DNA from 4 places in the Psychrobacillus sp. FSL H8-0487 genome. Region 1 is predicted to be linked to each of the others. Evidence: riboswitches for the same ligand, from Rfam matches in the RefSeq annotation. Region 1 holds a riboswitch; each other region holds the start of a gene.
The links. Region 1 has a riboswitch for S-adenosylmethionine ahead of MHI47_RS00940 (O-acetylhomoserine aminocarboxypropyltransferase/cysteine synthase family protein). Riboswitches for the same ligand answer to the same signal wherever they lie in the genome.
Positions count from the first base shown of each region.

Region 2: it holds a riboswitch for S-adenosylmethionine, as region 1 does, so the genes downstream of both, mtnK (S-methyl-5-thioribose kinase) here and MHI47_RS00940 (O-acetylhomoserine aminocarboxypropyltransferase/cysteine synthase family protein) in region 1, are expected to answer to the same signal.
Region 3: it holds a riboswitch for S-adenosylmethionine, as region 1 does, so the genes downstream of both, MHI47_RS18900 (cyclase family protein) here and MHI47_RS00940 (O-acetylhomoserine aminocarboxypropyltransferase/cysteine synthase family protein) in region 1, are expected to answer to the same signal.
Region 4: it holds a riboswitch for S-adenosylmethionine, as region 1 does, so the genes downstream of both, MHI47_RS13790 (methionine ABC transporter ATP-binding protein) here and MHI47_RS00940 (O-acetylhomoserine aminocarboxypropyltransferase/cysteine synthase family protein) in region 1, are expected to answer to the same signal.

Region 1 covers NZ_JBBOZA010000001.1:180,689-184,042, reverse strand. Annotated here, with positions in the region: gene MHI47_RS00945 (homoserine dehydrogenase) at 1-96, opposite strand, end outside; gene MHI47_RS00940 (O-acetylhomoserine aminocarboxypropyltransferase/cysteine synthase family protein) at 227-1,519, opposite strand; SAM riboswitch class I at 1,632-1,746, opposite strand; gene MHI47_RS00935 (glycerol-3-phosphate acyltransferase) at 1,904-2,545, shown strand; gene MHI47_RS00930 (YdcF family protein) at 2,560-3,147, shown strand; gene MHI47_RS00925 (GIY-YIG nuclease family protein) at 3,229-3,354, opposite strand, start outside.
Region 2 covers NZ_JBBOZA010000001.1:3,750,400-3,753,753, forward strand. Annotated here, with positions in the region: gene MHI47_RS19200 (sugar ABC transporter substrate-binding protein) at 1-143, opposite strand, end outside; gene mtnA (S-methyl-5-thioribose-1-phosphate isomerase) at 130-1,200, opposite strand; gene mtnK (S-methyl-5-thioribose kinase) at 1,200-2,387, opposite strand; SAM riboswitch class I at 2,463-2,619, opposite strand; SAM riboswitch class I at 2,777-2,881, shown strand; gene mtnW (2,3-diketo-5-methylthiopentyl-1-phosphate enolase) at 2,986-3,354, shown strand, end outside.
Region 3 covers NZ_JBBOZA010000001.1:3,688,786-3,692,139, forward strand. Annotated here, with positions in the region: gene MHI47_RS18890 (BCCT family transporter) at 1-1,037, shown strand, start outside; partial or broken gene MHI47_RS18895 (5-methyltetrahydropteroyltriglutamate--homocysteine S-methyltransferase) at 1,205-1,353, opposite strand; gene MHI47_RS18900 (cyclase family protein) at 1,473-2,210, opposite strand; SAM riboswitch class I at 2,305-2,407, opposite strand; gene corA (magnesium/cobalt transporter CorA) at 2,610-3,354, shown strand, end outside.
Region 4 covers NZ_JBBOZA010000001.1:2,693,305-2,696,658, reverse strand. Annotated here, with positions in the region: gene gcvH (glycine cleavage system protein GcvH) at 1-362, shown strand, start outside; gene MHI47_RS13800 (toprim domain-containing protein) at 437-787, shown strand; gene MHI47_RS13795 (thioredoxin family protein) at 799-1,119, shown strand; SAM riboswitch class I at 1,154-1,258, shown strand; gene MHI47_RS13790 (methionine ABC transporter ATP-binding protein) at 1,427-2,452, shown strand; gene MHI47_RS13785 (methionine ABC transporter permease) at 2,445-3,113, shown strand; gene MHI47_RS13780 (MetQ/NlpA family ABC transporter substrate-binding protein) at 3,175-3,354, shown strand, end outside.

The DNA of each region.
Region 1 (3,354 bases):
AGACTTTTTCAGATCTTCTCTTTTTTCATTTACAATGTTGTAAATCCCTTGCCCGACTGTTCCGAAACCTAGGATTGCTGCTTTTATCGTCGCCATGCTATCTCCTCCAACTGAATTTGCACAATTGAGTTCCAATTTGCTTCAATTTGTAAAATCTAATCGCATTCATATACGAAGAACTATTTTACATATTGTAGCCCATTTTTACTCAATTATCAATAAAATTCTATCTAGAGAGGACATTTGTTTTTCCCACAAGTACTTTATCAAGGGCAGACTGTAAATCCTCAACCGCCTCTAGTCCAACAGACAAGCGAATTAAGTCTTCTGTAACGCCCGATTTCACCAAGTCTTCAGGAGTTAACTGCTGATGTGTTGTAGATGCAGGGTGGATTATTAGCGATTTAGCATCCCCGACATTAGCTACATGCGACCAAATTTCAATATTATCGATAATATTACGACCTGCCTCTTTACCACCTTTCACTCCAAAAGTTAGGATGGAACCAAAACCATTCTGTAAGTACTTTTTAGCAAGCTCATGGGAGGGATGACTTTCTAAACCTAAGTAGTTAACCCAAGTTACTTCTTCGTTACTTTCTAAGTACTCCGCAATTTTTTGTGCATTTTCATTATGCTTTGGTACGCGTAAATGAAGTGTTTCTAGTCCTTGTAAAAAGGAAAATGCTGCTTCAGGACTTAAAGTTGGACCAAAATCACGAAGCAATTGAACGCGTAATTTCACTGCAAATGCCACGTTTGGAACGTCTATTCCATATCTTAGACCATGATAGGTCACATCCGGTTGTGTGAATCCTGGAAATTTCTCGGAGTCCCAATTGAAGTTTCCTCCATCTACTACAACTCCACCAATCGTAGTACCATGACCACCAATCCACTTAGTCGCTGAATGAATTACGACATGAGCACCGTACTTAATAGGGTTCGATCCATATGGAGTAGCAAATGTGCTATCTACAAGTAAAGGCACTCCTACTTCGTTAGCAATGGCTGCTACGTTTTCTATATCTAATACATTTAAGCTTGGGTTTCCTATAATTTCTCCAAAAAATGCTTTCGTTTTATCTGTCACAGCAGCTCGGAAATTTTCTGGATCTGTAGAATCTACAAATTTCACCGTTATACCATATCGCGGCAATGTATGAGCAAATAAATTAAACGTACCACCGTATAAATTCTCAGCAGCAATAATTTCGTCTCCTGCTCCTGCAATGTTTAATATAGAAAATGCGATAGCTGCCATTCCTGAAGAAAATGCAACTGCTGCCGTTCCCCCCTCTAATAATGCAATTCGTTGTTCAAATACATCCACAGTTGGATTCGTAATACGTGAATAGATATTACCTGTTTCTGCAAGAGCAAATAGGTTTTGTGCATGTTCTGTATCTCTAAATACAAAGGATGTCGTCTTATGAATGGGTACTGCTCGTGATCCAGTCACTGGATCTGGTTGTTGGCCACCGTGTAAAAGTAGTGTTTCTTTTTGTAGATTGGTCATTTGAATTCCTCCTAAAATGTAGTTAGATGGACGCTTATGGAGGCGAGGGAGGATTAGAACAAACAAAAAACCCTCTTCAATTAAGAAGAGGGTGCAAATTCGCATGTTCCTCCTCTTATCTTCCAAATTCAATTTAGAATTTGTAGGATTTAGCACCTTTCCAAGTTGAGAACTTGTTGGTTGCCGGGCATCGTAGGGCCTATTCCCTCCGCCACTCTTGATAAGAGTATTAGATTTAGTTTTCCATCTTGTTACACAGTATAGATTTCTACCAATCTATTTGTCAATACTTTTTTGAATAATTAAAAAACATATACTTTAAAATTCTGAAACTTCTCATCTTTTCATTCGTTTAATATATTGAAGTTAATGGGGGTGAAAAAAATGCTCATTCCGATGATTTGTATCCTTGTGATCAGTTATCTTGTTGGGTCCATTCACGGTTCTAAAATAGCTCAGTATCTGAGTGGGGTAAATATTAAAAAAGAGGGCTTAAAAAATTCTGGCGCCTCAAATGCAGCTATTGTTCTTGGCGCAAAATATGGCATTTTAGTTGCCATAATTGATATTTTAAAGGGAGTTATAGTCGTAATTGGGACGGGTTTTTGGGTTTCACAGTACGCACATTTTTCGATAGTGGAACAGGACATCCTGCTATATAGTGCAGGTGCTGCTGTAATACTTGGACATAACTTCCCTCTTTACACTAAATTTAAAGGTGGTAAAGGCACTGCATCCCTTATTGGTGTACTACTTGCTCTTAGCTGGCCGCTTGGTTTAATCGGACTTATATTATTAATCGGAACTACATTATTAACGGACTATTTATTAATTGGTGTGTTTGTTTTTTACTTTGTTTTTATCGGTGCATCCATTTGGTTTGCAGAAGGAGTAGGGCCAATGGCTATTGCCGGATTCCTATTTTTGATGGCTGTTGTACTACATCTCGAGAATTTCCGTCGTTTAATGCGAAAGGAAGAGATGAGAATCTCCACTTTCTTAAGTAAGAAGAAACCATCTGTATGAAATGAGTGAATATCATGAAGAAGAAAATGAGGTGGATCGTGCTTATCCCATTAGTAGTGATTATTTCTAGTGGAATTGGGATATGGGTTCTCACGAGTAATTGGCTTGAAAATGGTCAAAATCCAAAGGCAGATGGCACCAATCAATATGCTATTGTGCTTGGTGCCAAAGTGAAAAAAGGGAATATCCCTTCTTTTGCTTTACAGTATCGATTGGAGGCTGCTCTTGCGTATGCCCAAAAATATACCCATGTAAAATTAGTACTTTCAGGTGGACGAGGTCCCGATGAAGATATCGAAGAGGCCGTGGTGATGAGAGATTTTCTATTGGAAAATGGCATAGCCGAAGATCGACTCATCTTAGAAGACAAAGCCACCTCAACATATGAAAATCTACTGTTCTCACAAGAATTACTACCCAGTAATATCGACTCCGTCACCCTTATAACAAGCGACTACCATTTACAACGATCCAAAGTACTAGCAAGTAAACTAGGATGGAAATCAGATGTCGTGGCTGCTAAAACTCCCAAAGTGGTTGAATTCAAGGTTCGTACGCGAGAACGTGTCGCGTTGTTAAAGGCATATATTTTGGGGAATTGATTGTTACAAATAGATGGGTATTAAGTAATTATCGTGTTATTTTCTTGATACCCATCTTTTTACTATTCCATAAAATTCATTTTAGCTATGATACCCTTCTTCACCGAAAGGTTGTAGTTTTTCTAACCATTTCTCCAATAACCTTTCTAATTCTTTTTTGCCTACCCTACTTTCAGTTTCCTCTTTTTTAATAATCTCCATATGCTC
Region 2 (3,354 bases), 3.6 Mb from region 1:
GCTAACGGATTTTCTTTAGCCTTGGCATCACCGTTAGAGCTAGATGACTTAGTTGTTTCTCCTTCAGCTTTTGGCTGACATGCAGCGAGTAAAACCGCTATTACTAAAATCGTAAATATTAACCAGTACTTATTTGTTTTCATAATCCTTCTCCTTTTCAATTGAATCGACTATTTGAGTTGAAATATTTTCAAGATAGTTTGGATAAATAATACCTATTTCTGTAATTATGGCAGTGATATATTTAGCTGGTGTCACATCAAAAGCAGGGTTAAATACTTTTGTGTTTGATGGGGTAATAGCTTTGCCGTTAATATTAATAATTTCCTCTACTTTCCTTTCCTCTATTGGAATTTCTTCTCCATTATTTATGGACAAATCGAATGTAGAGGATGGTGCAGCCACATAAAATGGAATCCCAAATACAGATGCAAGAATTGCTAAGTTTAGGGTTCCTATTTTGTTTGCTGTGTCTCCATTTTTTGCTATCCGATCTGCTCCAACGATAATTGCTTCTATTCCCTTTGCGCCTATCGTATGTGCAGCCATACTATCTGTTATGAGCGTAACATCGACACCTGATTGTTGCAGTTCCCATGCTGTTAAACGGGCGCCCTGAAAGACAGGTCGAGTTTCACATGCAAACACTTCAAATTCTTTTCCACGTTCCTTCCCTAGATGAAAAGGAGCCAAAGCAGTACCATACTTAGCGGTGGCTATAGATCCAGCATTACAAATCGTCATTACCTTCGTTTTATCTTCAAGTAGAGAGAGTGCAAACTCGCCGATACTTTGACAGGACTCCTCATCTTCCTTGTGAATTATTTTTGCTTCTTCAATTAGAATCTGCTTTGCATCCGAAACACTATCTATTGGACTCGCTGCTTTCAACAAACGGTCAAGTGCCCAAACCAAGTTGACAGCAGTAGGTCGAGATTCACCCAAGTATGCTGCATCTCTTTTTAAGTATTCTAGAAAATCTATCATTGAATTTGTTTGATAACTCTGCGCCTCAATAGCTAATCCATACGCTGCCGTAATTCCAATGGCTGGAGCTCCACGAACTTTCAGAGTAATAATTGCATCGTGAACTTCTTTCATATTTTCTAGTGTTATATAGATAATTTCATGGGGAAGTTTCTGTTGATCTAAAATTATTAACCGCTTACCTTCCCACTTAATCGATAATGGAACATTCATTATTGAATTTCTCCTAACAGCTCAATTACAGCATCTATTGAGTTTATTTCATGACGACTCACTATTAGTCTTTCTCCAGCTTTAAGCGTTCGTTTTTTGGTTAAAATTCGTTGCTCATGGTTTTCAATACTATCTAAGTCTTTCACATGTGCTAGTCCAATCGTTCTACGAATTAGCTCACAGCCTGCAAACCCTACGGAATCATGGAATATTTTTTCTAGCACAAATGCCTCATAGCCTTCTATACTTTTATATAAATCGGACTCTCCTTTTTTCCAACACTCTGAAAATTTAGCGCAAAATGTGTTCCATGTATTCTGTATATGGGTATGTATAGCATCCCGTTGGTCATCTTGACGCGTAAAGGATTGAACTATTAAGTTCCCCAAAAATAAGCCAATATCAAATCCAATTGGGCCGTAAAATGCAAATTCCGGGTCAATTACTTTCGTTTCCGCTTCACTCGCAAATATACTTCCGGTATGAAGATCCCCATGTAACAAAGCTTCGGCTTCCGTCAAAAAACTTCTTTTTAGCTTGGCTACTTCCAATTTCAACAAGTTGTTATTCCAAATAGCTTCCACTTCTGCTTGTAATGCTGGCTCAAAGTCATTTGTTTCATGATCAAAAAAAGGATCTGTAAAGATTAAGTCTTCTGTGATCTTACATAGCTCGGGGTTAGAAAATTCTACAACAAGTGACTTTTTTTCAAAGGGGTGGAGTGCAAAGTCAGAAGTATTGAAAAGTGTTAAGGCTAGATATTCGCCAATATCGGTTGATAATTTAGGATAGGACTTTCCTTTTATCAAGCCCTCACGAACTATTTCAAGATGAGACAGATCTTCCATGATTGTGATTGCTAAGCTTTCATCAGTTGCATAAACTTTTGGGACTAATCCAACTGCGTATTCTCCATGTTTTTGTAATGCACTAGCTTCGATCTTTGCCCTTTTCAAAGTAAGTGGCCAGCTCTCCCCGATGACCTTTGCATAGGGTAAGGCCTGTTTAATAATAATGCCTTTCTCACCGGATCCATCTGTTACACGGAATACATAATTTAGATTTCCATCACCAATCTCTTCGCAAACTAATGGAGCTTCGCTAGAAAATAATGATAACTCTATCGCCAGTGAAATTACCGTTTCTTTAGTTAATGATTCATATTCTTTCATTACTACTACCGCCATTATGATCGTCCTCTCATTTACAAAATAAAAAACCTCTTTCCAAAAGAAAGAGGCTTAGAATAAGAGATTCTGAACCTCTTATCTCTCAGAAAGTAAACTTTCTGATGGAATTAGCACCGTGCCTTACGGAATTTTACATTCCGGCGCATAAAGCGCCCCGTCTCACAACGGTATTACGGTCGGTTGCTGGGCGTCATCGGGCCATTATCCCTCTGCCTGCTCTTGATAAGAGTGCGGTACAACTATGATGTTTGTTTAGAATCCTAGCATATTAGAAAAAGCTATGTCAATACAATTTTGAATAATGATAATTTTTCAATTTCTTGTTGACAGAATTTTTAATGCATGGAATAATCAATATAATTTATTAAATACAAACTGAATATTTTTTCTTATTTAGAGCAGGTGGAGGGACAAGCCCTATGATACCCGGCAACCGATTCAATTATGAACACGGTGCTAATTCTTGCAGTCAAATGGCTGAGAAATAAGAAGTTGTTAAGCTATTAACCTCTTCTTATTTGAAGAGGTTTTTTATATTATCTGTCTAGCTCTAGCGCCTAGGCACTTACGCTTTTCTAATATTAGGAGTGAAAAAATGAGTGGAATTACTGCGCACTATCAACTATACGGAAAGTCTGGTTCTTTTGAAAAAAAAGCGGATGATATTGCCCTTGGATTGACTATTGGTTCTTGGACCAATTTAGCTTTTTTAGAACAGGAACAGCTAAAAAAACATAAAGGAACTGTACGATCGGTTACTGAATTTGAAAATATTCTTCACCCCATTCATCCGGAAAGAATTAAAGGAGAAATTAAAGTATTCTATCCTGCCGCAAATTTTTCAGCAGATATACCAGCAATTTTAACTACCGTTTTCGGCAAACTATCTTTGGATGGAGAAGTAAAATTATTGGATTTAGAATTTGACACAAATATATTATCCCATTTCCCTGGCCCTCGCTTC
Region 3 (3,354 bases), 3.5 Mb from region 1:
TTGTTGCATTATCTCTTGCATTCTTCCAATTCCGTAAGGGGGAACCAGGCTTAATCTCCTCCACTTTGAAACCAATTTTCGGCAAACGAATGGAAGGCCCATGGGGTACTCTCGTAGATGTGCTCGCTGTCTTTGCCACAGCATTTGGCGTTGCTACTTCTCTTGGATTCGGTGCTGTTCAAATTAATGCCGGCTTAAATTACTTATTTGGCTTCAAAATTGGCATTACGTCTCAGATTATCATTATAGCGGTTGTCACCGTCCTCTTTGTAGCATCTGCTTGGTCTGGATTAAGTAAAGGGATAAAATATTTGTCCAATATAAATTTACTATTAGCTCTTGCTTTACTTGGTTTTGTCGTTATTATGGGACCTACCTTACTGATTCTAGATATGTTTACAGATTCTTTCGGAGGTTATTTAGGGAATATTGTACAAATGAGTTTTCGTACATCCCCATTGAATGGTCATAATCGAGAGTGGCTAGACAATTGGACTATCTTCTATTGGGCTTGGTGGATCTCATGGGCACCATTCGTTAGTATGTTCATTGCTCGAGTATCTAAAGGTCGTACAATACGTGAGTTTGTTACAGGTGTTCTTGTAGCACCTACTTTACTGGGAACATTTTGGTTTTCAGCTTTTGGTACAACAGCCATTGACTTTCAGAAAAGAGGCATTGCTGATTTAGCACAAGCATCTACTGAATTGACTATTTTTGAAATGTTCCATATGATGCCTTTCTCTACAGGTATTTCTGTTTTTGCTGTGTTATTAATTGCTTCCTTTTTCATTACTTCGGCAGATTCTGCCACTTTCGTTCTTGGTATGCAGTCGACCAACGGGTCACTGACTCCACCGAACAGAGTGAAGCTCGCTTGGGGAATCACATTATCCGTAATCGCTATTATTTTGTTATCCGTTAATGGATTAGCGGCATTACAAAATACAATTATTATTGCCGCCTTACCATTTTCATTCGTAATGTTACTTATGATTATTTCACTGTTTAAGGCTTTAAAAGCAGAAAGAAAATAATGAAAACAAATGAAATGCCAAGGGTTTATTCCCTTGGCATTTCATTTATGTTTAAAACTTTACTTTCTTTCTCATTATCAAATGAGACCCGAGAAAGAAAGTTATATTTTTACTCAGCTACAGTATTCTACAAATGAGTATGGAAAGTAGTCGAGATCTTACACGGATTAACTCCAAACTTCTCTAGAAATATCAACAATGTTTTTAATCTTTTATACCGCTGTTCTTCTGTAAGCTTATTACCATGATGTCTAGAAGCAAATCTGCATTGCGGACTAATACTCAACTGCTCCAGCGGAACATATTGAGTTACTTCTGTGTTCAAAGAAGTCTAAAGCCCGCCAGTAAACTTTCTGGTCTTAACAAACTTTCTACAGTGTCCGCTCGAAATGGTGCTTGAATAGCTGTTTGAACTGTCCATTTATCTCACTCCTTCTATGGTAAGATGGCAAATGATCGAACTGGGAATCCAGAGGCTTTTTCTGGCTTCGGGACGATATTGAAAATAATGGCTCCTGTTGCAGGAAGCTTATCTAAGTTCGTCAATAATTCTATTTGGTAAGTGTCTTGTTCAAGAACATAATATTCTCCGTGTAATGCGCCGTTTTTTAGATAATCCGCACTTGAATCCGTGTCGAATGTTTCATGTCCTATTGCTTTAATCTTTCGTTCTTGAAATAAAAACTTTAAAGCTTCTAATCCCCAACCCGGCGCGTGATTATTACCCGCTGCATCCATATTGTTAAATTCCTTTTCGTCTGGCCAACGTTTACTCCAATCGGTTCTAAGAGCGACAAATGAGCCTTCTTCGATTTTTCCGTGAGCTTTTTCAAATGTGAAAATGTCATCCACCGATAAAGTAAAATCATTATCTTCAGCCGCTTCCTTTGACTGATCAATGACGACTAATGGTAATACCAATTCTTTCAATTCGAGTTCTTCTAAGTAACGCGTATCCCTTACAAAATGTATAGGTGCATCTATATGTGTGCCGTACTGTCCTGCAAATTGAAAGCTTTGTGCAAAGAATCCATCATCATGATTAAACAATGTGTCGATTTCAGCTGCTTTAAAAGCGGCGAAATGTGGTGAATTAGCTCCAAATGTGTGTGTTAAATCTACCCACTGCTTTTCCTTCAATGTGTTGAATGCTTTTAGTAATTCCGATGACATATTGATTTCTCCTCCTATTTTTTATAGTTAAAATCAAATAAAACCCCTTCTTAGAAACAAGAAGAGGTTTACACGTCATCGGTGAATTAGTCTCTTCTTATCTTCAAGCATAACGCTTCTGGAATTAGCACAGTACAAATTTTTGCCTGTTGCTGAGGTATCATAGGGCCAAGTCCCTCCACCTCTCTTGATAAGAAAGTTGTTTTATTTGATTAACACCTAGTATACAAATAGAAATTACCTAAGTCAACCATTATTTTCTTTTTATTTAGAATATAATATTTTTAATGGTGGAAGCATCATAATTTTCTTTTCATTTCCTCTGTTTTTTAGGTACATTAATAATATGAAGACTATGAGATAATATGAAAAGAGATAGTGATGAAAAGAGGGGTATGTATGATCCATACGATTGGCATAACGACCGATCATGAAATAGTAAATGACTTTCCTATAGAAGATATAAAACGGAGAAAGTTTGAATGGTACTGGATTGACATTGCCGAGCCAACCAAAGAAGAAGAACTTTTGCTTAGTTCTTTCTTTCGTTTTCATCCACTGGCAATTGAGGATTGCTTACAAAGGCTACAGCGTCCTAAAGTGGACTATTATGATGGTTATAACTTCTTTGTTTTACATTCTTTCAATGAGGAAACATTAGAAGCGGAAGAGTTAGACATATTTGTTGGTCAAGACTATGTAGTGTCATTTCATTTCCATCCGATGCATGAAATGGAGCAAGCACGGCAGCGTATTAGACAAAATTCACAAGGCTGGGATAGAGGTGCTATCCATGCAACTTATAATATCATCGATACAGTAGTAGATGCCTATTTTCCGATTGTCTATAAAATTGAAGGCTATTTAAATGCTGTAGAAGACAAGCTTACTTATGATATGCGCCATTTTTCTATGGATTCAGTGTTTGATCTACGAGGAGATTTGTTGCGTTTAAGACGTACAGTTATTCCTATGCGAGATTTACTTTATAGAATATTAAATTCAGAACGAATGAATTTACAGCAAACAGAACACACCTACTTTGCCGATATTTACGACCATTTAATACGACTGACGGAAATGATTGAATCTAATCGAGAGCTGACAGCTGATATACGTGATAGTCATATGTCGATAAACTCTA
Region 4 (3,354 bases), 2.5 Mb from region 1:
TAAAATACTCAGCAGAGCATGAATGGGTAAAAACTGAAGGCGGCAATGTCCGTATCGGTATTACTGAATTTGCACAATCTGAACTTGGAGATATCGTTTTTGTCGAACTTCCACAAGTTGGAGATGAGATTAAAGCAGGAGATCCTTTTGGAAGTGTTGAATCGGTTAAAACTGTTTCTGAACTGTATGCACCAATTAGCGGTAAAGTAGTAGAGGTAAATACAGAACTAGAAGATAGCCCTGAGTATGTTAACGAATCCCCTTATGAAAATGCATGGATGATTGTTATTGAACCATCTGATGCAGCTGAAGTGGATGCTTTACTTTCTCCAGAAAAATACGAAGAATTAATTTCAGAATAATTTCGAAAACGCCGCTTAATATCGGCGTTTTTTTCATATAATATTGGAAAGGGCATAGTTGGGAGAGAGGCTGAATGGCTATTGTCTTTAGTGAAAAGATAATTCTTGTTGAGGGTAGATCTGATAAATTAAAGCTTTTAAAACTGCTGGATGAATCAACAGAAATTATTTGCACCAATGGAACGATATCGAATGTCAGGCTAGAAGAAATTTTAAGTCCTTATGAAGGCATTCCTATTTATGCGTTTCTGGATGCAGATAAGTCTGGTGAGCAAATTCGCTCTGTCGTGAGAAAAGAATACCCTGAAGCGATTCATCTATATACCAATCCGATGTTCTGCGAAGTAGCGACCACACCATTCAAAGTTTTGGCTTCTATATTAAAAAGTGTTAATATAAAAGTGAAAAGACAATATTTACTTTAGGATGATGTAATATGAATGAATGGACCTTAGAACAATGGAACAGCCATAAGAACAGTGGGCAGCTTACCATATTTTATATTTATACACCCATGTGTGGTACTTGCCAAGTTGCTAGTAAAATGATCCAAGTTATAAAAGAGATAAAGCCTTTTTTAATTGGTCAAGCAAATATTAACTATCTTGGAGATTTTGCTATGGATCATCAAATTGAAAGTGTGCCATGTCTGCTAATCTCTAAAGGTGGGACGGTATATAAAAAAATATATGCCTTTCAGTCAGTTCCATTTATCTTGGATGCGATAAAAAGTATTGACGACCAAGTTGTCGTATGATAACATTCGATATACCGACAAATTAATAGTTTTACTCTTATTAAGAGAGGTGGAGGGAAGTGCCCTTTGAAGCCCGGCAACCGTCATGTAAATGAAATGGTGCCAAGTCACGCAAAGCAAATGCTTTGGGAAATGAGAGAATGGATAAATGTTATTAAATTGGATAACTTTAAACCCTTCTGCTCTTTTGCAGGAGGGTTTTTTTAGTTGAAAGTGGGAAGAATAAGGTTTAATACAAAGTAAATTTCAACAACCTGTTAATAATAGATAGGTATAGAATAGTTTAAAGAAAGGGGGCAAGGTTCCCATGATTAGTTTAAAAAATATTTCCAAAAAATTTAGTACGAAACAAGGTACGATTGTAGCAGTGGAAGAGGTGAATCTTGACATAAAAAAGGGTGAGATCTTTGGCATTATTGGTTATAGTGGTGCTGGCAAAAGTACACTCATTCGCTTATTAAATGGATTAGAAAAACCAACTTCAGGTGAAATCATCGTAAATAATGAAGACATTACAAAGATAAATGAAGTGAAGCTTCGCCAAGTAAGACAAAAGGTAAGTATGATTTTTCAACATTTTAATTTGTTATGGTCAAGAACGGTTGAAGAGAATATTGCTTTCCCATTAGAGATCGGAGGTATACCACCAGCTCAACGTTCTCAAAGAGTAAAGGAACTTATTGATTTGGTTGGTCTGGAAGGGCGAGGGCATTATTATCCTTCACAACTATCAGGTGGACAAAAGCAACGGGTTGGGATTGCACGCGCATTAGCCAACCGTCCAGAAGTACTTCTTTGTGATGAAGCAACTTCTGCATTAGATCCAGAAACTACAGATTCTATTTTAGATTTATTAGTTAGTATCAATGCAAAACTAGGTCTGACAATTGTATTAATAACCCACGAGATGCAGGTTATTCAGAAGATATGTGGTCGCGTTGCAGTTATGGAAAAAGGTCATGTAGTAGAAGAAGGAAATGTGCTAGATGTATTTCAAAATCCGCAACAAACGATTACGAAGCGTTTTGTTTCGCAGGTCAGTGATTCCAATAAGGCGTTGCAAACAATACAACAATTAAAAGAACTTTATCCAAATGGCAAGCTGATTAAGCTCGTATTTGTCGGGGAGCAGACAGTACAACCAATACTGTCTAGACTTATCAAACAGTTTGATTTGGAAGTGAATATTGTACAAGGAAATATTTCGCATACACAAACTGGTGCATTTGGTACGCTCATCCTTCAGTTAGAAGGAGATGCACTACTAATAGATGATGCAATTCGATATATACACGAACAAAAAGTAAATACAGAGGTGATCAACAATGATTAATAATTTGTTTCCTAATGTTGATTGGCCAAAAATGTGGGAAGCCACAGTTGAAACATTATATATGACTGCAGTATCAACAATTTTAACAGCTATTATTGGACTAGTTCTTGGTCTTCTACTTTTCTTAACTAGCCCTCATCAAGCGTGGGCGAACAAATTAGCAAACTGGTTAACAGGAGCTTTCGTCAATATATTCCGCTCCATTCCATTTATTATTCTGATCATTTTGCTAATACCTTTAACGAAGTTTTTGGTCGGAACAATGCGTGGTCCAAATGCGGCCTTCCCGGCTTTAGTAATCGGGGCTGCTCCATTCTACGCCCGTATGGTGTTAATAGCGCTTCGAGAAATTGATAAAGGTGTGCTAGAAGCTGCAAAATCGATGGGTGCTAAAACTTCTACTATTATATGGAAAGTATTAATGCCAGAATCTATGCCTGCTTTAGTATCAGGCATAACGGTTACAGCGATTTCACTAGTTGGATATACAGCGATGGCTGGTATTATCGGAGCTGGGGGACTAGGAACATTAGCCTTTTTAGATGGTTTCCAAAGAGGTAGGACAGACGTAACGCTTGTTGCCACGGTATTAATATTAATTATGGTATTTATCATCCAGTGGATTGGCGATGTAATTACTACGAAGATAGACAAACGATAATAGGTGTTAACGAGATACTCGATCACATAGAAATAATAGGATAAAAAGGGAGAGATATTGAATGAAGAAATTTTTAGCTGGAGCATTACTATCGGTAAGCGCATTAACCCTTGCAGCATGTGGAGATGAAAAAAGTAGTCAACTAGTAGTAGGTGCATCTAACGTACCTCATGCAGTTATATTAGAAGAAGTTAAACCAATTCTAGAAGAACAAGGAATTGAACTTGTTGTAGAATCATAT